4 regions of the Dickeya fangzhongdai genome follow, and region 1 is predicted to be linked to each of the others. Evidence: predicted binding sites of a transcription regulator. Region 1 holds the regulator's gene; each other region holds the start of a gene.

What was found. The regulator LexA, encoded in region 1, represses DNA repair genes until DNA is damaged. The targets are predictions, from matches to a motif close to TNCTGTATGTACATACAGNA.
Region 2: mutH (DNA mismatch repair endonuclease MutH) is a predicted target of LexA. The motif match lies at 4,429-4,448, and genes of this name have one in related genera.
Region 3: uvrA (excinuclease ABC subunit UvrA) is a predicted target of LexA. The motif match lies at 2,288-2,307, and genes of this name have one in related genera.
Region 4: sulA (SOS-induced cell division inhibitor SulA) is a predicted target of LexA. The motif match lies at 1,654-1,673, and genes of this name have one in related genera.

Annotation. Positions count from the first base shown of each region.
Region 1 is NZ_CP025003.1:687,628-695,042, reverse strand. Features, by position in the region: gene CVE23_RS03320 (YqjK-like family protein) at 1-161, shown strand, start outside; gene CVE23_RS03315 (DoxX family protein) at 447-842, shown strand; gene CVE23_RS03310 (glutathione S-transferase family protein) at 947-1,933, shown strand; gene CVE23_RS03305 (LysR family transcriptional regulator) at 2,040-2,936, opposite strand; gene CVE23_RS03300 (pirin family protein) at 3,046-3,750, shown strand; gene zur (zinc uptake transcriptional repressor Zur) at 4,003-4,512, shown strand; gene lexA (transcriptional repressor LexA) at 4,816-5,427, opposite strand; gene CVE23_RS03285 (diacylglycerol kinase) at 5,537-5,902, opposite strand; gene plsB (glycerol-3-phosphate 1-O-acyltransferase PlsB) at 6,031-7,415, shown strand, end outside.
Region 2 is NZ_CP025003.1:1,123,882-1,131,296, reverse strand. Features, by position in the region: gene thyA (thymidylate synthase) at 1-45, opposite strand, end outside; gene lgt (prolipoprotein diacylglyceryl transferase) at 77-940, opposite strand; gene ptsP (phosphoenolpyruvate--protein phosphotransferase) at 1,134-3,380, opposite strand; gene rppH (RNA pyrophosphohydrolase) at 3,395-3,922, opposite strand; gene mutH (DNA mismatch repair endonuclease MutH) at 4,695-5,381, shown strand; gene CVE23_RS05185 (TerC family protein) at 5,480-6,196, shown strand; gene CVE23_RS05180 (YgdI/YgdR family lipoprotein) at 6,350-6,568, shown strand; gene CVE23_RS05175 (NADP(H)-dependent aldo-keto reductase) at 6,783-7,415, shown strand, end outside.
Region 3 is NZ_CP025003.1:4,087,546-4,094,960, forward strand. Features, by position in the region: gene uvrA (excinuclease ABC subunit UvrA) at 1-2,200, opposite strand, end outside; gene ssb1 (single-stranded DNA-binding protein SSB1) at 2,445-2,990, shown strand; partial or broken gene CVE23_RS18355 (IS3 family transposase) at 3,322-4,440, shown strand; partial or broken gene CVE23_RS18360 (transposase) at 4,517-4,948, shown strand; gene CVE23_RS18370 (hypothetical protein) at 5,193-7,097, shown strand; gene CVE23_RS18375 (hypothetical protein) at 7,094-7,415, shown strand, end outside.
Region 4 is NZ_CP025003.1:3,578,752-3,586,166, reverse strand. Features, by position in the region: gene ompA (porin OmpA) at 1-774, opposite strand, end outside; gene sulA (SOS-induced cell division inhibitor SulA) at 1,138-1,632, opposite strand; gene CVE23_RS15975 (TfoX/Sxy family DNA transformation protein) at 1,852-2,481, shown strand; gene yccS (YccS family putative transporter) at 2,478-4,646, opposite strand; gene CVE23_RS15965 (YccF domain-containing protein) at 4,665-5,111, opposite strand; gene helD (DNA helicase IV) at 5,265-7,322, shown strand; gene CVE23_RS15955 (methylglyoxal synthase) at 7,398-7,415, opposite strand, start outside.

The DNA of each region.
Region 1 (7,415 bases):
TGGCGCGGATACGCCGCTATCTGGTCGTGATCCCGCCGATCGTCGCCATACTGGGGATACGCCACCCGCGGCGGCTGATGAACCTGGCACGCAAGGCCGCCGGCATCTGGAGCGCATTAAAGCTGATACGCTCCGTAGTGCAATCACCGCCACGGCGGTGAAGCCCGGTTTTCCATCTTTTCGCCGCACGGTTCGTTCACCATGTATCCTCGTCACGTTTTATCATCACCGGGGTCGGCATACATACCGTTTCCCGGTTTTTTCGTTCATCGGTCGCCGGCATGGTCAATTTTTCTGACATAAAACAACAATTTTACTCGCTGGCACCGGCCCGCTTTCGCCTCTAGTATTCTTCCCATCTGTTACACAAACGTTCTAAACAAGCCACGCCGGATGCGCCCTTGTCGATTTTGCTCCGGCAGCAAACACACTACTGGAGAATATCGATGAAAAATTTTGAGAATGCATTGCTGATGGTTGCCCGTATTCTGCTGCCAATCCTGTTTATCGTTGCCGGTTACGGCAAACTGGGCGCATCTTACGCCGCAACCCAACAGTATATGCAGGCGATGGGCGTTCCGGGCGCACTGCTGCCATTGACCATTCTGCTGGAACTGGGCGGCGGTCTGGCGGTTCTGTTTGGCTTCCTGACCCGCACCGCTGCAATCGCCACCGCAATTTTCACGCTGCTGACCGCATTCATTTTCCATACTGATTTCGCTCAGGGCGCCAACCAGTTGATGTTCATGAAAAACCTGTCTATCGCCGGCGGCTATGTACTGCTGTTCGTCACCGGTCCGGGCGCATTCAGCATCGACCGTCTGCTGAACAAAAAATGGTAATGGCAGTCTGAATAATCAGTTGAGCAACACAGCCTGACTATCATTTGATGGCGGTCGACAGCATGCTGTGACCGCCATTGTCATTATTCCTGGAGGATCCAGCTATGGGATTATTGGTTGACGGCGTATGGCACGACACCTGGTATGAAACCCAGTCATCCGGCGGACATTTCAAGCGGCCGCAGACATTTTTCCGCAACTGGGTCACCGCCGACGGCGAAGCCGGCCCGACGGGCACCGGCGGTTTCAAAGCAGAAGCTGGTCGCTACCATCTGTACGTATCGCTGGCCTGCCCCTGGGCTCATCGCACGTTGTTACTGCGAAAACTCAAAGGTCTGGAACAACACATCGATGTCTCGGTGGTGCACCCGCTGATGCTGGACCACGGCTGGACCTTCGACACCGATTTTCCACAGGCCACCGGCGACACGCTATATCAGCACGAATTTCTCTATCAGCTTTATCTGCACGCCAAAGCCGACTACAGCGGGCGAGTCACCGTTCCCGTGCTGTGGGACACTCAGCAGCACACCATCGTCAGCAATGAATCCGCGGATATCATCCGTATGCTCAACAGCGCGTTCGACGGTTGCGGCGCCATACCCGGTGATTACTATCCGCTGGCGCTGCGAGGGCAAATCGACGAGCTGAACGAGTGGATTTACCACCAGGTTAACAACGGCGTGTACAAAGCCGGCTTTGCCACAACGCAAACCGCTTACGACGAATCCGTCGGGCTGGTATTTACCGCCCTGGACAAACTGGAAACCATCCTCGCCCGGCAACGTTATCTGGCCGGCGATCGTCTCACTGAAGCAGACATTCGTTTGTGGACGACGTTGATCCGTTTTGATCCGGTCTATCACACCCATTTCAAATGCGACAAACGCCGGATAAGCGATTACCCGAACCTGTATGGTTATCTGCGTGAGATCTATCAGTTGCCCGGCGTAGCCGACACCGTGGACATAGCGCATATCCGCCACCACTACTATCGCAGTCACGGCACCATCAACCCTCACGGCATCATCTCCGTAGGGCCGGAGATGGACCTGAATACGCCGCACGGCCGTGATAAACGCTACCCGTAATCTCTGGTGAACAGCGCGTACGATTTACCGACACGCTCCAGACACAACAACGCCGCCGGTTGATTTTAGCCAACCGGCGGCGTTGTATTTTGCCTTCATGCCGCCATCAAAACGCGTTGAATATGCGCGGAATTTCCCGTAAAAACCACGCCTTGGCTTCGCCCATACTGTCGCGCCGCCATGCCATGATAATTTGAGCTTCCATGGAATCTTCCGGACTTACCACTCGCAGACGGCCTTCGGCGATATCCTGCGCCACCCGCTCATACGGCATGGTCGCCACCCCCAACCCGGCCAGCAACGCCCGGCGCTTGTCATCCATCGAACTCACGGTCAGGCGCGGCTGTTTATCCAGCAGTTGCACCGTCAACACCGGACGCTCGCGAGCGGTATCAGCGATAGCAATACCCCGGTATTTGACACGAGTCACTTCCGATAACGGTTCGGGCTCATCGTGAATCGGGTGGTCCGGGCTGGCCACATACACGTTTTTCATCAAATAGAGTTTGCGGGTGTTGATCTCTGAAGACGAACGAAAGTGCATGTCCGGCGCGACAACGATATCCGCTCGCCCCTGCTCCAGCCGTTCCCACGCCCCGGCCAGCACTTCGGTCAATAATGACACCTGGGTATTGGCCTTTAGCGATAGCTTGTCCAACAGCGGAAAAAAGTGCTCGGTCGGCACCAGCGCTTCCACCACGATGGTCAGGTGGGTTTCCCATCCTCGCGCCAGCGCTTCGGCATCCGTGGTTAGTTTGTCGGCGGCTTCCAGCAGAATTCGTCCCCGCTCCAGCAGCATCCGTCCGACATTAGTGAATTTGGTGCGATGGCCTGAGCGGTCGAACAGCACCACATCCAGTTCATCCTCCAGTTTCTGCATGGTATAACTCAGAGCGGACGGGACTCGCCCCAGTTCATCTGCAGCGGCAGCAAAACTTCCCCGGCGATCGATGGCGTCCATGACCCTTAAAGCTTCTAGTGTTAATGCCCGTTCTTTTGCCATTTCTTCACTCATTCAGGATTTTTGAACGTACCGACCAGATTAACTGGCTAACAATCCATCGTCCAGACAATTACTATCGCTTTATCAATAATTCTCAGGGTCGAATACCATGATCATTAGCAGAGCAGCAGAACAATGCGGCCAGGCTAACTATGGCTGGTTGCAGGCACGTTACACCTTTTCTTTCGGTCATTACTTTGATCCTGATCTACTGGGTTTCGCCTCGCTGCGGGTGCTCAATCAGGAAGTGCTGGCCCCGGGTGCCTCTTTTCAGCCACGAACCTATCCGCGCGTCGACATTCTGAACATCCTGTTGCAGGGCGAGGCGGAATACCGCGACAGCAACGGTAATCATACCCGCGCCAAAGCGGGCGAAGCCTTGCTGCTGGCCGCCCAGCCCAACGTTAGTTACAGCGAACACAATATCGGCGACGACACGCCGCTGACCCGGCTGCAACTGTGGCTGGACGCCTGCCCAACGCGGGAAAACCGGTGTTTGCAGCGGTTAGCGCTAAAAGACCAACCTTACCAGTTGCTGGCATCGCCGGATGAGTCGGCCAGCGCCTTTCATTTGCGTCAGCAGGTGTGGATCCACCATCTGAATCTGGCGGCCGGCGAGCAGCACAACCTGACGCTAAACGGCAACCGCGCCTATCTGCAATCGATTCACGGCACGATCAGCATCAACGGCAATAGCGCTGCGATTCCCAACGTATTGCGCTGCGGCGACGGCGCGTTTGTTCAGCAGGAAAACAGCCTTATCATCCGGGCGGAAACCGCCACACGAGCATTGCTGATCGATCTGGTGGTCTAAGCCTGACCCGTGCTCGTACAAAGTCCCGCCACGCATGTTGCCTTCCGCCCTGACCACCAGGTTTCAGGGCGGTGCCGGCGCCGCGAATCAGGCCGGTACACGGCAGGGATTCCGCTATGAAGAAAATGAATCGCCAGTTATGCAGTGTGACGAGAGATGGCCTAGCGCAACCTTGCGGCAGCCATCTCGGCGTTTTTATTCAGTCATGGTAAGATGCCGCCATGATTTCACACTCGCTTCAGGGTTACTGCAATGGATTCAACCAATCCGGACAAACTTGTTGCCCAGGCTGAACAGCTTTGCCAGCAACGCAATGTGCGTCTGACGCCACAGCGTCAGGAAGTGTTGCGCTTGATGGCCCAGCAACCCGGTGCGATCAGCGCGTATGATCTGCTGGATTTGCTTCGCGTTTCCGAGCCTCAGGCCAAGCCTCCCACCGTTTATCGCGCGCTGGATTTCCTGCTGGAACAAGGTTTTATCCACAAGGTGGAGTCCACCAACAGCTATGTGCTGTGCCATCATTTCGAAGAACATAGCCATACTTCGGCATTGTTTATATGCGACCGCTGCGGGCAGGTGACGGAACGTCAGACGGAAGGCGTTGAGGAAACGCTGCACCAGTTGGCGAAACAGGCTGGCTTCGCTCTGCGTCACAGTGTGGTGGAAGCCCACGGCTTGTGTGGCGAATGCCAGAAGGTGGAGTCCTGCGAACATCGGGACAGCTGTAATCATGATCACAGCATCATGGTGAAGAAACGCTAAGTGTGAAGCATTGCTTCACACTACTCTTTCTAAATACATGATTCTTAATGAATACATTATTCGTTCTGAAGGCAGCTATTTGTTCTGAAGGCAGCTATTCTTTCTGAAAACAGCTATTCGTTCTAAAGACAGTTATTCGTTCTGAATAAAGTGATTCTTCCTGAATACACCACGCGTCCCTGAATTCATACATCACGTTCAGCCCGGTCAAAGTACCGGGCAGTACAGGCGTTCATCCAGACAAGCTGAACACCTGCATGGGCGGCAGCATCCATCCTTCAAAGGCGGACTAAAGCAGGGGCGTTAGCTCCAGTCGCTGTTGCGGATTACGCCAACCGCCAATCCTTCAATCGAGAAATTCTGCTCACGCAGATCGACCACGATTGGAGCGAACTCTTTGTTTTCCGCCAGCAGTTGCACAACATTGCCCTGCTTTTTCAGTCGCTTGACCGTCACTTCATCTTCAATGCGCGCGACCACCACCTGGCCGTTACGCACATCCTGCGTTTTATGCACCGCCAGCAGGTCGCCGTCCAGAATACCGATATCTTTCATCGACATCCCGCTGACCCGCAGCAGGAAATCGGCGCTGGGCTTGAACATCGCCGGGTCGACCTGATAGTGGCATTCGATGTGCTGTTGCGCCAGCAACGGTTCACCGGCGGCGACGCGACCGATCAACGGCAATCCCTGATCTTCTTCTTCCATCAGCAGGCGAATACCGCGGGAAGCGCCGGTGACGATCTCAATAACGCCTTTACGCGCCAGCGCCTTGAGATGTTCCTCAGCCGCATTCGGCGAACGGAAGCCAAGCTGACTGGCGATTTCGGCCCGGGTGGGCGGCATACCGGTTTGTGAAATATGATCGCGAATCAGATCATAAACCTGCTGTTGTCTGGTAGTTAGCGCTTTCATTCCGCCCCCTGGTTGTTTATACAGTTTCGCTGTGAGTATATACAGGGAAAGTGCCGATGGGAACCGCGATATCGCTATTGCGCGGATTTTTCTGCGATTATGCAAAGCGTCACGCAAAACGATTCCACAGTATCGCCCCCCATACTCCGGTCGCCAGCAAACAGGCGACAAATACCGCCGCCGAACCGATGTCCTTCGCCCGGCCGGACAATTCGTGGTAATCCATGCCGACCCGATCCACCACCGCTTCAATAGCGCTATTGACCAGCTCAAACAGCACGATCAGCACCACGGAACCGATCAACAACAGCCGTTCCACCATTGAAACCGGCAGCCAGCAGGCAATAATAATCGCAGCAAGCGTGAGTAATGACTCCTGGCGAAATGCCGCTTCGTGCCGCCATGCCTGTTTCAACCCTTGTAGCGAATAACCCGCCGCCTTGATGATGCGGGTTATTCCGGTTGTTTTGTTCATGCTTACTCCACCTTTAATTTGTCATTGGCCGCAATTTTAACGCGTCGTCATGGTCTCATCACCACAGATATCCTGCCGGGTTTCTGGTATCCTTGGCCCGCATTGCTAACAAGAGGCTTCTGGTTGTTATGTCAGGTTGGCGTAGAATCTACTATAAACTACTGAATTTCCCACTAAAACTCTTGGTAAAGAGTAAGGTTATCCCACAGGATCCCGTTAACGAACAACGTCTGGATCCGGCGCGGCCGATCTTCTATGTGCTGCCCTACAATTCCAAGGCGGATCTGCTGACTCTGCGCACCAAATGTCTGGAGCTCAATCTGCCCGATCCGTTGCAGCCGTTGCAGATCGACGGAAAAACCTTGCCGAGCCACGTATTTGTCAACGACGGCCCGCGTCTGTTCCGTTACTACGTGCCCAAACAGCAGTCGATAAAGTTGTTTCACGACTATCTGGATCTGCATCGCAACAATCCGGAACTCGACATACAGATGGTGCCGGTGTCGGTCATGTTCGGCCGTTCCCCAGGCCGCGAAGGCCAGAATCAGGACACGCCGCATCTGCGGTTGCTGAACGGCATAGAGAAATTCTTCGCCGTTCTGTGGCTGGGTCGCGACAGCTTTGTGCGTTTCTCCGTTCCCGTTTCGCTGCGTTACATGGCGACCGAGCACGGCACCGACAAGACCATCGCCCACAAACTGGCGCGCGTGGCGCGTATGCACTTCTCCCGTCTGCGACTGGCGGCCGTCGGCCCGCGTTTACCGGTTCGTCAGGAGTTGTTCAACAAGCTGTTGTCTTCCCGCGCCATCGCCAAAGCGATTGATGATGAGGCGCGGGTCAAGAAGATTTCCCACGACAAGGCACAGCAGAACGCCATCACGCTGCTCGAAGAGATTGCCGCCGACTTCTCCTATGAAGCCGTCAGGCTATCCGACCGTGTGCTGGGCTGGACCTGGAACCGTCTGTACCAGGGCATCAACGTGCACAATGCCGAGCGGGTACGCCAGTTGGCGCAGGACGGGCATGAAATCGTCTATGTTCCCTGCCACCGCAGCCACATGGACTATCTGCTGCTCTCTTACGTGCTCTACCATCAGGGGCTGGTGCCGCCGCACATCGCCGCCGGCATCAACCTTAACTTCTGGCCGGCCGGTCCGATCTTCCGCCGTCTCGGCGCCTTTTTCATCCGCCGGACCTTCAAAGGCAACAAGCTCTATTCGACCCTGTTCCGCGAGTATCTGGGCGAGTTGTTTACCCGCGGTTATTCGGTGGAGTACTTCGTCGAAGGCGGCCGTTCTCGCACCGGCCGTTTGCTGGAGCCGAAGACCGGCACGCTGGCGATGACCATTCAGGCGATGCTGCGCGGCGGCACCCGCCCGATCACGCTGGTGCCGATTTACATCGGCTACGAACACGTGATGGAAGTGGGCACCTACGCCAAAGAGCTGCGCGGCGCCACCAAGGAAAAAGAAGGCTTCCTGCAGATGGTGCGCGGGCTGCGCAAGCTGCGTAA
Region 2 (7,415 bases), 440 kb from region 1:
CCCTTCTTCAAGCACCTTTTTCATCAGTTCCAGATACTGTTTCATACCATCTCACCTACTTAATTTTTATCAACATTTACTGCCGGGCAGACTGGCGACGATACGCCCAGACCATCATCAGGATTCCGGCCAATACCATCGGCACCGACAGGATCTGCCCCATACTGACGCCGCCGAACAGCCCCAGTTGAGCATCCGGCTGGCGGAAGAATTCCACAATAATGCGGAAGCAGCCGTAGCCGATCAGGAACAGGCCGGATACGCTGCCCATCGGGCGTGCTTTGCGAATGAACACATTCAGAATGATAAACAGCACTACCCCTTCCAGCACCAGTTCATACAACTGCGACGGGTGGCGAGGCAATACGCCGTATTGATTGAAGATCGCCTGCCACTGCGGGTTGCCGGCCGCCAGCGCCATGTCTTCGCCGCGCGACCCCGGGAACAGCATCGCCCACGGCGCATCGGTGCTGACGCGGCCCCACAGTTCGCCATTGATGAAGTTGCCCAGACGCCCGGCGCCCAGACCAAAAGGAATCAGCGGGGCAATGAAATCAGATACCTGGAAGAAATGACGTTTGGTGCGATGCGCAAACCACAGCATGACCGCGATGACGCCCAGCAGGCCGCCGTGGAAAGACATGCCGCCGTCCCACACGCGGAACAGATAGAGCGGATTATCCAGAAACGACGGGAAAGCGTAGAACAGCACATAACCCAGACGACCACCTACAAATACGCCGAGGAACCCGAAATAGAGCAGGTTTTCCACCTCTTCCTTGCGCCATCCGCTACCCGGTTTGTTCGCCCGGCGTACCGCAAGCCACATGGCAAACACAAACCCGACCAAATACATCAATCCATACCAGTGCAGGGAAACCGGCCCTAACGAAAAAATTACCGGATCAAACTGGGGAAATACCAGATAGCTCGTCGTCATCGATCACCACATTATCGTTGCTTTGTCCCTGATTTCGGGGCTATTCAAGGGCCGGAAGGAAGGCAGGGCTTCCGTCAGCCGTCCGCGGTTGCGCATGATAGCATAGCCAATGGAAACAGTTGGCGACGAGGGGATAAAAGAACTGTAAACATTTCCGGCATGGATCTGGTATGAAAATGGGGCGACGCCGCGCTCAGCGCCCGCCGCGAATCAAGCCGCCCAGCCCGCGTTCTTCAATGAAAATCGACGCCCATTGGCGCACTTCGCTGGCGGTTTGCGCCCTGAGCACCTTGTCCGTCAACTGGCGGGTCTCTTCCTCGCCAATCCGGCGCAGCAGGTATTTGATGCGGGCGACGCTACGACCGTTCATGCTTAGCGTGCGGTATCCCAGCCCGATCAGCAGCAGTGCGCCCATCGGCTCGCCGGCCATCTCGCCGCACACCGATACCGGCAACGAATATTGTCGGCAATGAGTGATGATCATGTTCAGCGCCTGCAGCATCGACGGATGCAGGCTGTCGTACAGGGCGCCGACATGCGGGTTATTACGATCCACCGCCAGCAGATACTGGGTCAGGTCATTGGTGCCGACGGAGACAAAATCGATGCGGGACGCCAGATGCGGCAACAGAAACAGCACCGACGGCACTTCGATCATAATGCCGATGCGCGGACGCGGCTGCGGAAAACCGAGCATTTCCGACACTTCCGCCGCGGCGCGATCGATCAACCGCTTTGCCTCATCGATCTCATCCAGGCTGTTGATCATCGGCAGTAAAATGCTCAGGTTGCCGATATGCGCATTGGCGCGCAGCATGGCGCGAACCTGAATCATGAAAATTTCCGGCTGATCGAGCGTTACGCGGATGCCGCGCCAGCCCAGACAAGGATTTTCTTCACTGATAGGCAGGTAAGGCAGTTGCTTGTCCGCGCCGATATCCAGCGTACGCAACATCACCGGGCGGGACGGATAAAGCCGCAACATGCCTTCATATTGCGTCATCTGCTCCTCTTCCGAGGGAAAACCGTTTTGCAGCATAAACGGGATTTCGGTGCGGTACAGCCCTACGCCGTCCACCTGATTGATGAAACGCTTTTCATGTTCGGCGCTCAGACCGGCGTTGAGCATCACGTCCACCCGCTCGCCGCTTTTCAGCACCGCCGGGCGTTCCATGTCATCTTCCGCCAGCCGGGTAAGCTCGTTTTCCTCGCTCAGCAGACGCTGATACTCCTGCACCAGCACCGGTTCAGGGTCCACCAGCAACTCGCCGCGATAGCCATCCAGCACCAGCAGACGCTGATGCAACAGCTCGGGTTGGATATCGGCGCCCATCAGCGTGGGAATGCCCATCGCCCGCACCAGAATGGCGGCGTGGGAATTGGCGGCGCCGTCGTACGCGACCACGCCGGCCAGGCGCTCCTGCGGCACCTCCGCCAGCAGCGTGGCGGTCAGTTCATCCGCCACCAGAATGAAACGCTCCGGCCACTGGCCGTTGCTCTGGGCGTTGTCATCAAGATGGAACAGTAGACGCTGACCCAGCGCCCGCAGATCGCTGGAACGATCGCGCAGGTAAGGATCCTGCAGGCTGGCGAACTGCGCGGCAAACCGTTCGATCACCACTTTGACCGCCCATTCGGCCACGCTGCCGGTATCCACTTCCTGAAACAGTTCGCGTTTGAGGCGCGCGTCGTTGAGCAGGTGGGAATAGAAATCGAAGATCGCCGCGCTCTCTTTCTGCGCACTGGCGCTGAAACGCTTACTGAAACGGCGGAACTCCGCCCCGGCCTCCTCCATCGCCATCAGCAGCCGGGAGCGTTCGCGGTCGCTATCCAGACTGGAGGCCGGAAATACCAGCTCCAGCGACGGCTGGCTGCGGTCCTGCCAGCCGGGGGCGATCGCCACGCCGGAAGACGCCGCCATCGCCTTGATGCGCGTCTGCCGGTATTGCCCGAACAGCGCTTTCATCTGAGACTGGGACAGAATGGCCGCCATCTGGGTGGCCAGCGTCACCATGAACGATTCTTCGTTTTTGTCGAACTGCCGGTGTTCGCGCTGCTGGACTACCAGCACGCCCAGCAATTGACGCCGGTGGATCACCGGCACGCCCAGAAACGAGCGGAAATGTTGTTCACGTACGGCAGGAATGAATTTGAAACTGGGGTGGCTTTGCGCATCCGCCAGATTGATGGGCTCCGCCCGTTCGCCGACCAGGCCGACAATCCCCTGACCAAACGCCAGCGTAATGGTGCGGCCGCGCGGCTTTTTCAGCCCGCGCGTCGCCATCAGGTAATAACACTGACGATCGTGATCGGCCAGATAGATGGAGCAGACTTCCGTATCCATCGCCAGACAGGTTTCATTCACCAGAATATCCAACGCATCACTCAGTCGGGCCGCGGCCGCAACCTTCTCAATAATTTCTCGCAGTCGCGTGAGCATCATGATGTGTCGGATTATCCTCGTTTTCGTCTGGTTCCTGATGACATTCGGGTAGCCGAATTCTCCTGTAGCTGCATCACGGCGATGACGAATTCCTTCATCACCTTTCGATAAACGTCACGTTTGAACGACACCACCTGGCGTACCGGATACCAGTAGCTCACCCAGCGCCACCCGTCGAATTCCGGGGTGCCGCTGCTTTGCATATTGATGTCTGATTCATTACACATTAACTGTAGCAGAAACCATTTTTGCTTTTGGCCGATACATACCGGTTTTGTATCCCAACGCACCAAACGTTTTGGCAATTTATAGCGTAACCAGCTTCGGGTGGAAGCCAGGATACGAACATCCTTTTTCCGCAGCCCAACCTCTTCGAACAGTTCGCGGTACATCGCTTGTTCCGCGCTTTCTCCGGGGTTGATTCCCCCTTGAGGAAACTGCCAGGAGTGCTGACCGTAGCGACGGGCCCACAATACCTGACCCTGCCGATTACAAATTACAATACCAACATTCGGGCGGTAGCCATCATCGTCGATCACCGGACTACCTCGATAAACTAGAATGCAAAGATGACTCGATTGTTTCACACTACTGACAGACGGTAAACTACCGCTTTACATCCCTTTTATTGATGCCGCTTCCGGCTATCACGCCGGACATCGGCGGCTCAGGCCGCCGCCTCGCTGCTCCCGCTCCACGCTGATAAATCGACGTTAACCCACAGATAGGATCAAAGTTATAAACATTCATACGGCAATTCCGTCGGTTTATTCACTTTTTCTGTGGACATCTTTGTGAAGAACATCATGAAAAAGTGCGTAAAACTCATTTCAACCTTCACGCCCTCGTGATCTCACCCGCTAAATTGCCATTCCCTTTCAACCAATTAACCTGCCTTTCCCCGATTTCTCCACCGCCTGATGCAGCCCGATTCCGATGTGGTTCTCGGAGTGGCGAAAGATCGCACTACACCGGTGTTATCCACAGGCAACCGACGAAAACCAGCCAAAAAATCGGCAAAACCAGCAAAAGCAGCGCCAGTCAAGGCTGTAAATCAAAACAGTGATCCCGAGTTATCCCGGTTATCCCAAAAAACTGTGGATAACATAGTGTAAAATCCTGTTCATTGTCGGTGTCTTGTCATGAACAAAAACCGACAGCGTGTTTTTCCCTGTGGAGACAGGGAGAAAAATCATAAAGGAATCATGCTATTATTATTTTTTATCTGAATAGCTGAATGCCTGACGTTATCCTCCGTTATGGCTGTACTTTTTTTAATCACCCTTGTTATCAGTAACGGATACGCAATCCATGCAGACACCCATCCCCCATCAGGACGCGCCGGACAGTGAACAGGCCCTGCTGCTACGGGCGCAGGCGCTGGCCGGCTATTCGCTGGCGGAACTGGCCCGAATCGCCCAACTGCCGCTACCCGCCAACCTTAAGCGAGACAAAGGGTGGATCGGCGTACTGCTGGAGCGCTTTCTGGGCGCCAGCGCCGGCAGTAAGCCGGAGCAGGACTTCCCTGACATCGGGATTGAGCTGAAAACCATCCCGGTGGATGAACAGGGGCGGCCGCTGGAAACCACCTTTGTCTGCGTGGCGCCGCTAACCGGCAACAGCGGCGTGACCTGGGAAAGCAGCCATGTGCGCCGCAAGCTGACCAGAGTGCTGTGGATTCCGGTGGAAGGTTCGCGTCCTATCCCGCTGGGGGAGCGCCGCATCGGCGCGCCGTTGTTATGGAGCCCCAGCCCGGAGGAAGAGCGGCAACTACAGCAGGACTGGGAAGAACTGATGGACTTGATCGTGCTGGGCAAAGTGGAAAGCATCACCGCCCGTCACGGCGAGGTGTTGCAGTTGCGCCCCAAGGCCGCCAACAGCCGGGCGCTGACTGAAGCCATTGGCGAGCACGGGCAACCGATTCTGACGCTGCCGCGCGGCTTTTACCTGAAGAAAACCTTCACCACGCCGTTACTGGCCCGGCATTTTCTGCTGTAATGCCCTCCGGGCGGGACACAGCCTAAATCCTCTTGCCTGCACGCCGGCAGGCCAGAGATAATGGTCATTTACGTTTCGTTTAAGGAAGCACTGAGATAATGTTCGATTGGATCGCGGATCCCAACGCCTGGCTGGCGCTGGGGACACTCACCATACTGGAAATCGTACTTGGCATCGACAACATCATCTTTTTGTCGCTGGTCGTCGCCAAGCTTCCCAAACATCAGCAGAACAAAGCCCGCCGTATCGGCCTGATGGGCGCGATGCTGATGCGCCTCGGTCTGCTGGCGTCCATCGCCTGGGTTATCAGACTCACCAATCCGCTGTTTAGCGTGTTCGGGCAGGAGGTTTCCGCCCGCGACCTGATTCTGTTCCTCGGCGGCCTGTTCCTGATCTGGAAATCCAGCAAGGAGATCCACGAAACCATTGAAGGCGGCGCGGAAGACCATACCTCGCAGGTGCATTCCTTTTTTGGCGCTATCGTGCAGATTATGCTGCTGGACATCATCTTCAGCCTGGATTCGGTAATTACCGCCGTAGGTCTGTCCGACCATCTGTTCATTATGATGGCCGCCGTGGTGATTGCCGTCGGCGTGATGATGTTCTCCGCCCGCACCATCGGCGAGTTTGTCGATCGCCACCCGTCGGTGAAAATGCTGGCGTTGTCATTCCTGATTCTGGTGGGCTTTACGCTGATTCTGGAAAGCGTCGATATCCATGTGCCGAAAGGCTACATCTACTTCGCCATGTTCTTCTCCATGTCGGTAGAGGCGCTGAACCTGATGCGCGGCAAGAAATCCGTCAAAAACCGGTAATTCCCCTGCGGGAAACGGCCAGCGCGCCGTTTCCCGCCCCATCCTTACGTATCTTTTTAATTTTTTTGCCATAAATCCTAACCTCGCCCGGACAACGCTTTGCTAGACTGAAAAGACGTTCAGTTTTTTTGCTAAATAACAGGTAAATTCAGCATGCGATTTCGGATAAAAACCGCCGTTGCCCTGACTTTTGTCGTCCTGCTTTCCGGCTGCGCCAGCCACTATGTTATCGCCACCAAAGACGGTCAGATGCTGCTGACCAAGGGAAAACCGACGCTGGATCCGGCTACAGGTCTGCTCAGTTATACTGATGAAGAAGGCGTAAAACACCAGATCAACAACGACAACATTTCCCAGGTGATTGAACGCTAGAGCGGTTATTCGCATCAGCCGGGCCAGATTCAGAGATTCTGTTTGGCCCCGCCATCCCCATCGCCTTCCCCGTGTGGGGGAAAACCGTTTTTCCCCGCATTAATGCCCGGCCTTCCCGCACAAAGAGTCTTCCCCCCTCGTCACGGCTTGGTTATAGTCGAAAATGCGGTGCCGTCGCACCCGCGTTACTCAGAAGAATAAAAAGGACACTGCAATGCTCTATCACCGTATTCCCCACAGCAGTTTGGAAGTCAGTACGCTGGGTCTGGGCACCATGACCTTTGGCGAACAGAATAGCGAAGCGGATGCCCACGCCCAGTTGGATCTCGCAGTCGCCGCCGGCGTTAATCTGATTGATACCGCGGAAATCTACCCGGTTCCGCCACGTTCGCAAACGCAGGGGCTGACGGAAAGCTATATCGGTTCCTGGCTGAAAAGCCGCGGCGGGCGCGAAAAACTGATCATCGCCAGCAAAGTCGCCGGACCGGTGCGCGGCAACGACAACAGCCTGCGTCCGCAGCAGGCGCTGGATCGCAAAAATATCCGCGCCGCGCTGGAAGACAGCCTCAAGCGTCTGAACACCGACTACATCGATCTGTATCAGTTGCACTGGCCGCAGCGCCAGACCAACAGCTTCGGCAAACTGAGCTATCAGTACACCAGCGAAAAACCGGCCGTCACGCTGCTGGAAACGCTGGAAGCGCTGAACGAGCAGGTGCGCGCCGGTAAAATTCGTTATATCGGCGTGTCGAACGAAACCCCGTGGGGCGTGATGCGCTATCTGCAACTGGCGGAAAAGCACGACCTGCCGCGCATTGTCTCTATCCAGAATCCCTATAGCCTGCTG
Region 3 (7,415 bases), 1.6 Mb from region 1:
TAAAGCTGAAACGACCGGGGTTATAACCGCGGCTGCGCGCTTCCGGCACGCCGGCGAACAACTCGCGGATCGGCGTGAACACGCCGGTGTACGTCGCCGGGTTGGAACGCGGGGTGCGGCCGATCGGGCTTTGATCGATGTCGATCACCTTGTCGAAATGCTCCAGCCCCTGAATGTCGCGATACGGCGCCGGTTCGTTCAGCTCGCCGCCGTTGAGCTGGCGCTGGGCGATCGGGAACAGGGTATCGTTGATCAACGTCGACTTGCCGGAGCCGGACACCCCGGTAATGCAGGTGAACAGCCCGACCGGCAGGGTGAGAGTGACGTCTTTCAGGTTGTTGCCGCGTGCGCCAATCAGCTTAAGGACTTTACCCGGATCCGCCGGAATGCGCTGCGTCGGGATCTCGATTTTGCGCGCGCCGCTCAGGAATTGGCCGGTCAGCGATTCCGGCACCGCCATGATCTGGGAGGCAGTCCCTTCGGCGATCACCTGCCCACCGTGAACGCCCGCGCCGGGACCGATGTCGATGATATGGTCGGCGGCGCGGATGGCGTCTTCATCGTGTTCCACCACAATCACGGTGTTGCCGAGATTACGCAGATGGATCAGCGTCTCCAGCAAGCGCTCGTTGTCGCGCTGGTGCAGACCGATAGACGGCTCATCCAGCACGTACATCACCCCGACCAGACCGGCGCCGATCTGGCTGGCCAGGCGAATACGCTGCGCCTCGCCGCCGGACAACGTCTCCGCCGAGCGCGACAGCGACAGGTAATTCAGGCCGACGTTGACCAGAAAACGCAGGCGGTCGCCAATCTCTTTCAGCACTTTTTCGGCGATTTTCGCCCGCTGACCGCTCAGTTTGATGTTATGGAAAAACTCCATCGCGTGGCCGATGCTCATATCGGCAATCTGCGGCAGCGTGGTCTGCTCCACATAGACGTGGCGCGCTTCTTCACGCAGTCGGGTACCGTTACAGCTGGCGCACGGCCGGTTGCTGATGAACTTCGCCAGTTCCTCGCGCACCGCGGTCGATTCAGTCTCTTTGTAGCGGCGCTCCATATTATTGAGCACCCCTTCGAACGGATGGCGGCGCACCGACGTATCACCGCGATCGTTGATGTATTTGAACTCGATGTTTTCTTTGCCGGAGCCATAAAGAATGACTTTCTGAATCGCCGGGCTAAGGCTATCGAACGGCGCTTCAACGTCGAATTCGTAATGATCCGCCAGCGAGCGCAGCATCTGAAAATAGTAGAAGTTACGGCGATCCCAGCCGCGAATAGCGCCGCCGGCCAGCGACAGTTCGCCGTTTTGCACCACCCGCGCCGGGTCGAAAAACTGCTGTACGCCAAGCCCGTCGCAGGTCGGGCAGGCGCCCGCCGGGTTGTTGAATGAAAACAGCCTGGGCTCCAGCTCATGCATGCTATAGCCGCACACCGGGCAGGCGAAGTTGGCGGAGAACAGCAGTTCCGGCGCGTTCGCGTCATCCATATCCGCCACCACGGCGGTGCCGCCGGACAGCTCCAGCGCGGTTTCAAACGATTCGGCCAGACGCTGCGCCAAATCGTTGCGCACTTTAAAACGGTCCACCACCACTTCAATGGTGTGCTTTTTCTGCAACTCCAGTTTCGGCGGGTCCGACAGGTCGCACACTTCGCCGTCGATACGGGCGCGGATGTAACCCTGCGTCGCCAGATTTTCCAGCGTCTTAGTGTGTTCGCCCTTGCGCTCTTTAACGATCGGCGCCAACAGCATCAGCCGTTTGCCTTCCGGCTGCGACAAGACGTTGTCCACCATCTGGCTGACGGTCTGGGCATCAAGCGGAATATCGTGTTCCGGGCAGCGCGGCTCGCCGACGCGGGCGAACAGCAAACGCAGGTAATCGTGGATTTCAGTGATGGTGCCGACGGTGGAACGCGGGTTGTGCGACGTGGATTTCTGCTCAATGGAAATGGCGGGCGACAACCCTTCGATGTGATCCACATCCGGCTTTTCCATCAGCGACAGGAACTGGCGGGCATAGGCCGACAGCGACTCCACATAACGACGCTGCCCTTCGGCATACAGCGTATCGAACGCCAGCGAGGATTTGCCGGAACCGGATAACCCCGTCACGACGATCAGTTTATCGCGTGGAATAATCAGGTTGATATTCTTCAGGTTATGGGTACGGGCACCACGAATTTCGATCTTATCCATGCACACTTTTCCCGCAATAGACGCTGTTCTTTCATCCTTTCCGTACGAAAGGAAACCGGTAGAAACGGCCGATTATGGCATAAAATAAACTGAATGGATATCCAGTATCCGATTGCAAACAACGGCAACGCAGGAAAAAAGACCGGAGCTGGCTCGCGACTCTCACACCGGTATAATCTGCGGCACTGACATGCTAGAATTCTTCGCTTAAACTTTAAAAAGTGATTGATCAGGAGACACCAACATGGCCAGCAGAGGCGTTAATAAAGTGATTCTTATCGGGAATCTGGGTCAGGACCCGGAAGTCCGTTACATGCCGAACGGCGGCGCAGTCGCTAACCTGACTCTGGCCACGTCGGACAGCTGGCGCGACAAGCAGACCGGCGAGCAGAAAGAGCGCACCGAATGGCACCGCGTCGCGCTGTACGGCAAGCTGGCGGAAATCGCCGGCGAATACTTGCGCAAAGGCTCTCAGGTGTATATCGAAGGCCAGCTGCGCACCCGTAAATGGCAGGATCAGGGCGGTCAGGATCGCTACACCACCGAAGTGGTGGTTGATATCTCCGGCAGCATGCAGATGCTGGGCGGCCGCGCAGGCGGCGGCGCTCCGGCCGGCGGCGGCATGGGCAACAATGCGGGCGGCAACGCGCCACAAGGCGGTTGGGGGCAACCACAACAGCCGCAGCAAGCTAACCAGTTCAGCGGCGGCGGTCAGTCCCGTCCGCAGCAAAGCGCGCCGATGCCGAGCAACGAGCCGCCGATGGATTTTGATGACGATATTCCGTTTTAGAGTTGACTTGTGAATCATCTGTAAAAAATATATATGCAGACCCCTGTTAGTTAAGGGGTTTTTTATTTCTAATGTCTGAGAAAAGTGTCAAGCATCAATTGACAATCTTTAGCGTATCGCGCACCTTGCAATTATGTAACGTTTATTGATTGTGGGCGCATGGAGAAGATCTACGGAGTTACAAAATTTGTCATGGGTAGTGGCGAGCGCTACTGCATGGTGGTGGATCGTTCTTCTGGCCTTCCTGTGTATTGACCCTGACCCAAAATCCTGCTCCATTCAGAAACAGAATTCCGGCATGATAATGACGCCCTGAACGGAGGTTGTGCCGATGAAAAAGTCGCGATTCACCGAAGAACAGATTGTGTTTGCCCTGAAGCAGGCTGAATTGGGTACGCCGGTGCCGGAAGTCTGCCGCAAGCTGGGGATTTCCGATGCCACTTTTTATACGTGGCGTAAAAAATACGGTGGGATTTCACCGTCAGAACTCAAGCATATGCGACAGCTTGAAGAAGAAAACCTGCGGTTGAAGAAGCTGGTTGCCGATCTGAGCCTCGATAAAGCGATGTTGCAGGATGTCCTCGCAAAAAAGAGCTGACGCTGGCACGTCTGCGCGAATGGGTCAGGGATTTACAAGCGCGCTACGGTGCCAGTGAGAGACAGGTCTGTTTGGCATTGCGGATCAGTCGTAGTTCGTTTCGATACCGTTCTGTTGCCGCTGATGACAGTGCGCTGCGCCTGCGCATTCGTGAGATCACCGAAACCCGGGTGCATTACGGCTACCGACGGGTACATGTGATGCTCAGGCGCGAAGGCTGGCGTGATAATCACAAGCGGATCTACCGTCTTTACAGCCAGCAGGGGCTATCGTTACGTCTCAAGCGGCCACACCGCAACAAATCTGCCCAGCGGCGTCAGCCGCAACCTCAGGGGTTATATCCGAACCCTGTGTGGGGTATGGATTTTGTCTCTGATGCCTTGTTTGACGGACGTCGATTACGCCTGCTGACCGTTATCGATCTCTACACGCGCGAGTGTCTTGGGATCTGTGTGGGACAGAACCTTCGTTCAACAGAGGTCGCTGAGATGCTGAACCATATCGCCAGTCATCGCCAGTCATCGCCCGTTGCCTCAGTGGCTGAAAACCGACAATGGCTCTGAATTTGCAGGAAAAATGCTGGATAAATGGGTTTACGAACGGGGTATCCGCATTGATTTTTCCCGGCCGGGAACACCGACGGACAATGCCACGGTGGAATCCTTCAACGGCAGGTTGCGGCAGGAATGCCTGAACGAGAACGGGTTCATGTCTCTGGAGGATGCACGGTGCAAAATCGAAGCCTGGCGCATACACTATAATCAGAGACGTCCCCATTCTGCGCTGGGTTGGATGACGCCATCCGAATTTGCTCAAAAATCTGTCGGTTGCCAGAATATGCAGCCATCCTGAAGTCGAGAATTTCTGATTATGGGTGGATCAGATTCGGGGTCAGGGTCAATATTTGGGGTCAGGATCAGTCAGGGTCAACAGCCTGAAATACGTCTCGTGGAAGGATTACAAGGGCGTCACCAGCGGGCTGAAAACGGTGTATCAGGCCCCAACCGAGGAGGCGGCGTTGATGACGCTGGACAAGTTCTCCGACATCTGGGGTGAGAAATACCCCCAAATCAGCAAAAGCTGGCGTGCGCACTGGGAAAATCTCAATACATTCTTTGGCTACCCGCCGGATATCCGCAAGGCTATCTACACCACCAATGCCATCGAGTCGCTGAACAGTGTGATTCGCCAGGCGATAAAGAAACGCAAAGTATTCCCAACGGATGACTCAGTGCGGAAAGTGATTTATCTGGCGATACAGTCGGCCTCGAAAAAATGGAGTATGCCGACCCAGAACTGGCGGTTGGCGATGAGCCGTTTTATTATCGAGTTCGGTGACCGCCTGAGCGATCACCTTTAATACGGTGGCAATTACACAGAATTATGGACAGGCTCCTGTATCTCTTCCTCGTTGCCACCGATGGCAGTACGATGGACTTGCAACCATCTTTGAGCTGTTGTTCTATTGGTTTTCATCGCTCGATGATTGGGCTTACAAGCAAGAGCCCCTACTCTTCGTGAGTAACATAGATGATCTTGCTACGACACATAACAAGAAGAATCCAGAACACTGCCGCCATCGATGATTCTTATTAGGGAACGATATGATCAGCTCATCACCACAAGACGATAACGATAGTGTTCCGCCCGCTAGTGCTTGGATTCGGTTTTTACGTAGTTACGGTCCAACTTCAAGTAATCTCACGTCGTTCGATGAGAATGTTTCAAGTGCTTTGAGCCGGGCAAAAGTCAAGCCAATTTGCTTGTCCACCCCCCTTCTAGATGACATGGTGCGGCACATCGAATCGAAGACCCCAGGGTCTATATTGATTGCCGGAACTGCTGGCGATGGTAAAACATACCACTGTCGTGCTTTGTGGGAGCACCTGGGTGGGGTTCCTAAGGCTTGGTCAGCCAAGGGTAACGTCAAAGAGCTACCTCTTTCCGATGGGCGTTTGGCGGTCTTCATCAAGGACCTTTCTGAGTTCAATGGAGAGGAGAGCGACCTTCCGTTGCAGCGCCTAGAAAGATCGGTACTTGAAGGCGATGACACAGAAGTCGTTATCCTTGCCGCAAATCATGGCCAGATTCTTGATCGTCTCCGCGATTTGGGCAGACGGCAAGCTCGCTTTCATCCACTTCGTAAACCGCTACAAGCATGCTTCTTACAGGCCGGTCCAGCTCCTGCGCGCCTGGCAGTATTCGACCTCAGTCGCTCAATCGGCCGCAAAACACTAGATGAGGTAGCAAGTGTAGTTGCAGGACATCCTGAGTGGGAAAACTGTAAGCGCTGCGCTCTCCAAACTGATGGCAAAATCTGTCCCATTGACGAGAATCGTCGCAGGCTTTTGGGGGATTCTGATCATGGCCTGCTTTCTCGTCGCTTAGGAGATTTGATAGAAATTTCTCGACTCAATGGGGTGCACCTACCCATGCGTGACTTGCTCGCGCTTTGCTCCAACATGGTTCTCGGTTGCTCAGACTCCAAGCTGGCAAGGGAGAACCTGATGACATGTGAAGATGTTGCGAAGATCCAGGATGCCGGCGATCTCGGCAAAGCTAGCATCTATGCTAATGCCTTCGGCGCCAATTTACCCAAGCGCAGGGCATCCTACCGTCCTATTTTCAAAGCAATGTCCAGCTTTGGTGTGGGTGATGAGTCCACCAATACTACTGATGGGCTGCTGGTTTATGGCAAGGATGACTTGCGCCTTCAACACGACTTCGCTCGCCTCGTTGCGAGCGATCCTATTTACGGGGCTACGCCCACCTTTGAGGCAGCCCAAGATGCCTATTTAGAGGGCTATGAGGGCAGCCGCTTGGAAGGAGGAGCCGCAGAGTTTCTCTCGAGGCTTGAAGATCAGCGACGTAGATTGTTCTTTACACTTCCGGATGGGGAGGTTGGCTATCCAAATTGGTCGATGAGCGCTTTCCGCTTTGCTGGCGATTATTTAGATATCATCGAGGCACTGAAGGCGAAGAGATCTGTCAGTGAAACAGTTCGTGGACGTATCGCCAAGGGACTTAACAGAGTATTGACAGGGCTTCTTCTTGAAAACGTAGATCGCCTATTCATAACCAGCTCGGGTGGCTTTACTCAAAGTCGAGTGAGTGTGCTTTGTGACCATGAGACGCTCTCTCGTAGGCAAGGTGGTATCGGTATGGCCATTAGGTTTGTCGAAGAAACTGGTCGCCCTCGACTCGATGTTTCGCTCGCTGTTGGCGTGGGTAATTCGGTTGTCTTCGACTTAACTCCTATTCGCCATGAGTTCCTTTCTCGCGTAGCCGAAGGCGCTTTACCTGCTAGCTTCTCTAACGAATGCCTTGAGGACCTGCTGGCCTTCAAGGCAAGGCTTTTGCGTAAGGCTGAAGACGTCAGGAAGGATGGTATGGTCGGTGATGATGACGAGATAGTTGATGAGTCCTCTGCACTGACGCTTAATTTTATCGAGATTGAGCTTGGTGGTAGTGGTTTTTCTCGCACTGTGACAGTGAGGGCCCCGGAATGAGCACAATCATTAAGAGGCCAGAAATCAAAAGTGTTGATTTTTGCGTCGATGAAAACATTTGGGGGCATCGTCTATATGATGAGCAGCTTCCGCACCTGACCGTTCTAGAGTTTCTGGGGGTACTTGGCTCTAACTTGGATCGGCCGCTCAGGCCATATCACGAGCAAGGTGGCCCTGTCATGTTTAAGCCGCAGCGGCAAATCCGTTTGCGCGGGCTGTTGTTCAACAATCCCTACGTTGCATCAATTGCGGAAAGTGCCGTGTCAGACGAGGAGAAGTGGAGGCAGTGGCTAGAGCGCTTCCAACTAGGTGCAACGG
Region 4 (7,415 bases), 2.1 Mb from region 1:
CGGATCCAGAGTGCTCAGCTGAGAGTACAGCTGGTCCAGAGAACGCTGACCTTCCGGTTTCAGAGTTGCTTTGTTGAAGTTGAACAGTACGTCAGACTTCAGAGTGAAGCGTTTGGTCTGAACAACCGGAGCCGGGGCCGGAGTCGGGGCCGGAGCTGGAGCAATAACCGGAGCCGGAGCAGCAGTTTCCTGACCGAAACGGTAAGAAACGCCCACGCTCAGCAGGCCATTGTCCGGACGACCGCCAACGGTGGACGCGTCGCCGATGTTGTTCACCCACTGGTAATCCAGACGGGTTGCCCAGTTTTTGGTGATAGCGTATTCAACACCCACAGCTGCCAGCGGAGAAACGCCGGTGTCGTGGTCGTTCAGGCCGGAATTGTCGTGGCTGTCTGCACGCCATACAAAACCACCCAGACGGGTGTAGATGTCCAGATCGTCAACGATCGGATAGCTCAGTTTAGCTGCCAGCTGAACGCCTTGAGCTTTGAAGCTGCCCTGGTTGCCGCCGTTATACTTCATACGGCCCAGCCAGTCGTAGCCCATTTCAAAACCCAGGTACGGGTTAGCCTGATAACCGCCGAATGCGCCAGCACCCAGTTGGCTCTGCGCAGCGTTGGTCACGTTGTAACCATTGCCGTTCAGGCCGGTATCGTGGTACTGGGACCAACCCAGTTTACCACCTGCGTACCAGGTGTTATCGTTCGGTGCGGCTTGTGCTACGGTAGCAAAGCCAGCCAGTGCCACTGCAATCGCGATAGCTGTTTTTTTCATTTTACGCCTCATTATCATCCAAATCGGCAATTAACTCTGAAAGCTAATCAGCCTTTGGTTAAAATCCTTTCTCGGAGATATTGCCCTTGGTCTAATTACTTGCTGCCAGTGAACTGACGTTATGAAAGGGCAACTCCAGCGAGCTAAAGTCTACAACGTGGTGAGAAAGTTACAAGTATGATGTGACAGACACCATGAAAAAATCAGTCGTTCATACATAATTACTAACAAATAATGGACGATTTTGTCAGATTAACCAGATGTCTCTTGATATTAACACTTCGCAATAACATCCCGGGCACTGTATTTCCGGGGGCTACGGGTAGCCTGCTACATCCCTGTAAGAAAAGTCCTAATATTCATTTAATGATACAATCTTGAGTGAATTTTTAGTGTGGAAAATGGTCTTGTGATTGTTTTTTCCTCTGGACGCATAATAAATCCATAGGTATTTCCATGCTGTGCCGCTCTTTGCAACCGCATTTTTTGTTCATCATCCAGCTCATTTGGCAGCCAGCACAATACGACGCTGTAATTACCCGTCAGTAATGCTTTCTCCATTGCGTCAACGGTAGATACCGGATTGATGCGATGCAGTTCAATCATTTTCTCTAGCGGCAATCCTGCCTGTTGCAGCCACAAGCGGCTGAGTTTTTGCTGCGGGGAAAGCCAGAGCAACCAGCGCGACTGCGATCCCAGTTGCTGTAATAAAGGAAGCAACAGCGGTGTCAGCATGGGATGATCATCACCATAGACGATTTCGCTGATGAACCCGCTGGAGGCGGTTTTCGGCATCGCGTTATGACCCAGGTGTGACGAGTGGCAGACATGGCGGGAACGGATGGTTTGAGTACGCATGATTTCTTTACCTCACAGCATTACTGTATGTGTGTACAGTATCTTTTGTGTGAGCAAAGATCAACCGGAATTTCTGAAAGCGCTTCGCATAATCGTTATGTCGTTGCCTGCATAACATTTTTTGTATTTGAAGACGCAGTTTTGCTGTGTTTAATTAATTGTTCCAGTTACGGATGTCTCTGGTAAACAGGAAAAAACGTTCAATACAAGGAAAAAGTAATGAAAGGACTATGCGAAAAAAGGATTTTGCAGGCGAAATCAGTGTTTGCTCCGCTGGGAAATATTCTCTCCCGATCTCAGTTCGGCGGTTATAGCATTGCGGCGGACGGCGTGATTTTTGCGCTTGTTTCCAGCGGAGAACTCTATTTGCGTGCGGCACAGCATAACGAGGACTTTTTCCTTGACCGGCAGACGCCCAAACTGATTTATACCAAACGCGGCCTGCCGGTACCGCTTAATTACTATCTGGTGGGTGAGGTGCTCTGGCGGGATGAGCCGGGGCTGCTGGAACTGGCATCGCAGTCTCTTCAGGGCGCCCGGCAGGATAAAGCCGCCAAAAAACGCTGCATCAGGCTGAAAGACCTGCCGAATATCAATCACGATCTGGAACGGCTGCTCTGGAAGGTGGGGATTAGAAACATCGATGAATTGCACCGACTCGGAGCGAAAACCAGCTATCTTAAGCTGCGTTCCGTCAGCCAGAACCTGAGTGTTAATGTGTTGCTGGCGCTGGCCGGCGCCATCTGTGGCGTCCATCAGGCCGCGCTGCCGCAAGGCATGCGCAGCGAACTGATTGAATGGTTCGAGAGCACGAGCCCACGTGCTTTCAGGCCTCCCCGGCTCAATTAGTGCATCGAGGTCTGTTGTCGATTCTCTTCGGCAATCATCTGGTTTTTTAGCTGCGTCAGTTCCGGCAGCAGGCCAATGATTAGATTAACCTGTTGTAATACCAGCTGTTCTTTACTGTCCTGCTCTGGTGACTGGGCATGGATGCGGTTTTTCAGCGCCTCCAGTTCTCTGTCCAGCGCGGCCTGGTCGCCATTGTCCTGGTGCAGTGCGTCGTCGACGTAACAGACGGCATCATTCAGCAATTGCAGGGTTTCGGCCGATCGGATGTGCTCGCGGTGCGCGCCCAGAGTGGAGATATACCCCAACAGGGTGTGATTGAGGCACATCAATCTGAAGGCGTTTTCCAGCGTGTTCGGTCGGGCATGCGGTTCGGCGGACATATTGGACACCACCGAAGCCAGCTCCGCGTCGCTGTTGTGGGCGTCGCGGCGGGCAATCCGATAAGGAAGCCCGTTGTCTTTGCCCTGATGATACTGAACCATGATGGCGTCGAGATAACGGCAATTATTGTTCATGGCCTTGTCGATCACCGCAGGCAAACCGCGAAATTTCCAGTCCGGCCAGATAAAGCTGACCGCCGCCCAGGCAATGCCGCAGCCCAGCAACGTATCGACCACTCTGGGAATGGCGACCTCCAGTCCTTCGCCCAGCAGATTAAAACACATCAACACCAGCAGGGTGATAAACAGCGTGGCCTGCGCATATTGCACGGTACGGAAGGCGAAAAACAGTACGCCGCTGATGACAATCAGCGCCAGTTGCCCTTCCAGCGACGGAACGATATACAGCAGCGGTACGCCGATGAGCACACCGCCCAGCGTGCCGACAATACGCAGCGCCAGACGCCGTCGAGTGGCGTTGTAGTTCGGCTGACAGACAAACAGACTGGTCAGCAGAATCCAGTAGCCGTGGTGCAAACCGGCCAGTTGAATAATGGCGTACCCGATGCACAGCACCAGCGACATGCGTACTGCGTGACGGAACAGCGACGACTGCGGCGTAAGATGGCGGTTGAGACGCAGCCTGATATCGCTCCAGCCGGCGATTTTATCATCCGATAACCGGTTTTCTGCTGGGAGATGGTGATTATGGCGTTCGAGCGTCTGTTCGGACTGAATATTGATTAACTGGGCGTCAATCGCGCGCAGATTATTGAGCAGATGGCGTAATGCCTTGATGGATAAGGTTTCCGCGCCCTGAAAAGCCAGCCTGTCGATAGCGGCGTCCAGATGGGAGAAGGCGCGCTCGATACGGTAGTCATGCAGGTATTTTTGCTGTAGCAAAATGGACTGCGAAACTTGCTGGCAGGCGCGGGACAACATGAACAGCAAGCGCTGGAACCGAAAAGGCACATCGCTGTAGCGCAGCGTGTGGCGCAGTTGTTCATACTGGATATGCGCCGAGCTGGCTCGTTCGTGGATATCCTGCGCGACAAAATAATAGTGCAGCGTGCGTCGGGTGCCGCGCTGGCCACGATCGCCGCGCAGCCGCGTCAGCAGCGACGCCTTGGCCTGATTGAGCGTATCGACCAACTGACCGTTGGCCATCGCTACGTCGATCAACGGCTGATCGTTGTCGTCGATATCGGGGTCGAACAGGTTGGATTTGGTTTCCAGATAGTGAGCCAGTTGCTGGTAGCAGCGGGCCAGATTGTCCTGCAGCGGCCGGATAGGGAACAGCAGGTGGCCGAGCAGCGTCAGCAGGTTATACCACAACGCGCCCAGCAACAGCAGGAACGGTTGTTGATACCAGTCGCTATAAAGCGAAATGCCCAGCATGGTATAGATGGCGATCAGCAGTGCACCGAAAGCGATGGTAGCGTAGCGTTGCCCCAGCGAGCCCAGCAGAATAAAGCTCCAGGTCGAGATCGCCAGGCCGACGATAAATAACCAGGGGTACGGGTAGAGCAGTTCGATCGACACCGAAGCGACCAGAAAGCAGGCGAGCGTAATCAACAGGTTAAACAGACGGCCGGACAAGCGGTCATCGAGGTCGGTCAGGGCGGCGGCCACCACGCCCAGCGTCAGGGGAATGGTGCTGGTGGGCACACCCAGCCACCAGGGCAGGATCGCCACGCCGCTGAGTGCGATCAGGATCCGCAGGTTATACAGCCAACTGCTGTTGTAGATGACTCGACGCAGGTTGGTCGAAACGCTCAGTTGCACGATGATGGTCCGTTGCGGTTACTGATAACGCCGGCGGGCGTTGGCTTCTCTGGCGGCTTGCGCCTCTTCCACCGACACCACGCGACGCCCCACCGGCCAGAGGGCGATGGCGGCAATCTTGAAATTGGCGATCCCAACCGGAATGCCGATGATCGTCAGGCACTGGGCGATGCCGCTGACGATGTGCGACAGGCACAGCCACCAGCCGAAAACGATCAGCCAGAAGACATTCAGCAGGGTGCCGCCGGCATTGAGCAGCGAACTTTTTTGCTCCGGCCGCAGCTCATCGACATGGATGGCCTCGTTGCCGTATGGCAGCAGAGAAAGTTTGGTAATTTCCCAGCATGAGCGGGTCAGCGGCAGGGTAAATACCAGCACAATGCTGACGACGGTGGCCAGCAGCCAGGCGAGCGTCGTGAAAAAACCGCCCAGCACGAAATTCAGGATATTGAGTACGGCTCGCATGATATGACTACCCTCGGTCAAACCCTATGATGGGAAACGAATTATCACATTATTAGCCGGGTTATTCTAACGTGTTTTTCTGGCTAGAGCGCGAAGTCGGATAGCGGTTACACTACAACTTTGAACATTTCTTCTGAAAATGGCGCAGGGCTCATGGAACTGAAATCGACCGCGTTGGGTAAGCATCTGGCGCAGCATCCCTACAACCGTGTGCAATTGCTGAATGCCGGCGTCAATGTCAGCGGTGATCGGCATGAATATCTCATTCCGTTTAATCAGTTACTGGCGATTCGCTGCAAGAAAGGGTTGATCTGGGGCGAGCTGGAATTCGAGTTGCCGGAAAACAAGGTGGTGCGCCTGCACGGTACGGAGTGGCAGGAGACCCAGCAGTTTTTTCGTCATCTGTTCAAGTCCTGGCAGAGCTGGAGCCAGGAGATGAGCGATGTCTGCAAAGACGTATTGCAACAGTTAGTGGACGCAATTGCGGAGCAGGAAACGGCGGATGGCTGGTTCAGCCGTCAGACGCTGACGCGCGTGCAGCAGGATATCCGGGCGGGGTTTGCCGCGCTGCCGTTGCCGCTGGCGCGTCTGGACGAATTTGAACATTGCCGGGACAACTATCAGCGTTGTCTGCGCTGGCTGGAGCAGGGGGACGCATTGCGCCAGCAAGCTAACCAGCGCTGGACGGAAACGATTCTGGCGGAGCAGAAAGCGTTTTTCGATACGGTGGAAAGTTCGCCGCTGAATCCCAGCCAGTGTCAGGCGGTGGTGAATGGCGAAAACGCCGTGCTGGTGCTGGCCGGCGCCGGCAGCGGCAAAACGTCGGTACTGGTGGCGCGTGCCGCCTGGTTACTGCATCGGGCCGAGGCGTCGGCGCCGCAGATCCTGCTGCTGGCGTTTGGGCGGCAGGCCGCGGATGAAATGAACAGTCGTATCCGTGAGCGGCTGCATAGCGACGAGGTCCAGGCCAAGACCTTCCATGCGCTGGCGCTGCACATCATTCAGCAGTGCAGCCGTAAGGCGCCGGTGATCAGCCAACTGGAAACCGACGGTGCGCACCGGCGCGCATTTCTGATCCAGCACTGGCAGCAGCAGTGTGACGAAAAGAAAACTCAGGCGAAAGGGTGGCGGCAGTGGCTGACCGAAGAACTGGAGTGGACTCTGCCTGAGGGGAATTTTTGGCAGGATGCGGCTATTGCGTCGCGGCTGGCCGGCCGGCTGGAGCGGTGGCTGGGGCTGATGCGGATGCAAGGCGGTACCCAGAGCGAAATGCTGGCGCTGGCCGATGACGAAACGCGCCCGCTGTTTCAGCAACGGTTGCGGCTAATGGCGCCATTGCTGAAAGCCTGGAAAAAAGCGTTGAAAGACGAAGGGGCGGTGGACTTTTCCGGCCTGATCCATCAGGCGGTCAACTGCCTGGACAAAGGCCGTTTTGTCAGTCCGTGGCGGCATATTCTGGTGGACGAGTTTCAGGATATTTCTCCCCAGCGCGCCCGTCTGCTGGATGCGCTGCGACGGCAAGCTCCCGATAGCAGCCTGTTTGCGGTTGGCGATGACTGGCAGGCGATCTATCGCTTCAGCGGCGCGGAACTGACGCTCACCACCGCATTTGAACAGCACTTTGGCGAAGGCGCGCAGTGCGTGCTGGATACCACTTACCGCTTTAATCACCGTATCGGGGATATTGCCAGCCGCTTCATTCAACAAAACCCGGCACAACTGAAAAAAGCACTCAATAGCCTGCGGGACGGCAATAAAAAATCGGTGGTGTTGCTGGCGCAGGAACAGCTCGATGCTTTGCTGGACAAGATGAGCGGGTATGTGACAGCGGAAGCGCGCATTCTGGTGCTGGCGCGTTATCACCATTTGCGGCCTGATGTGCTGGAAAAGGCGCAGACCCGCTGGCCGCATTTGCATCTTGATTTCATGACTATTCATGCCAGCAAGGGGCAGCAGGCGGACTATGTGATTGTGCTGGGGCTGCATGAAGGGCGTGACGGTTTCCCCGCGCCGCCGCGTGAATCGGTGCTGGAAGCGGTACTGTTGCCGCGGCCGGAGCCTTTCCCGGATGCGGAAGAGCGCCGATTGTTATATGTGGCGTTGACCCGGGCGAAACATCAGGTGTGGCTGCTGTACGATCGTGATGAGCCCTCGGTGTTTGTGGACGATTTGCATCAGTTGGGCGTACCGATGCAGCGCAAACCGGGCTAACGGCAACGTCGTCTGTTTACCTTCGGGAGGGAAAACTGGCCGGGCAGCCGGCCAGTTCTGGCGTAAAAACGGCGGTTACTTCAAACGGCCCTG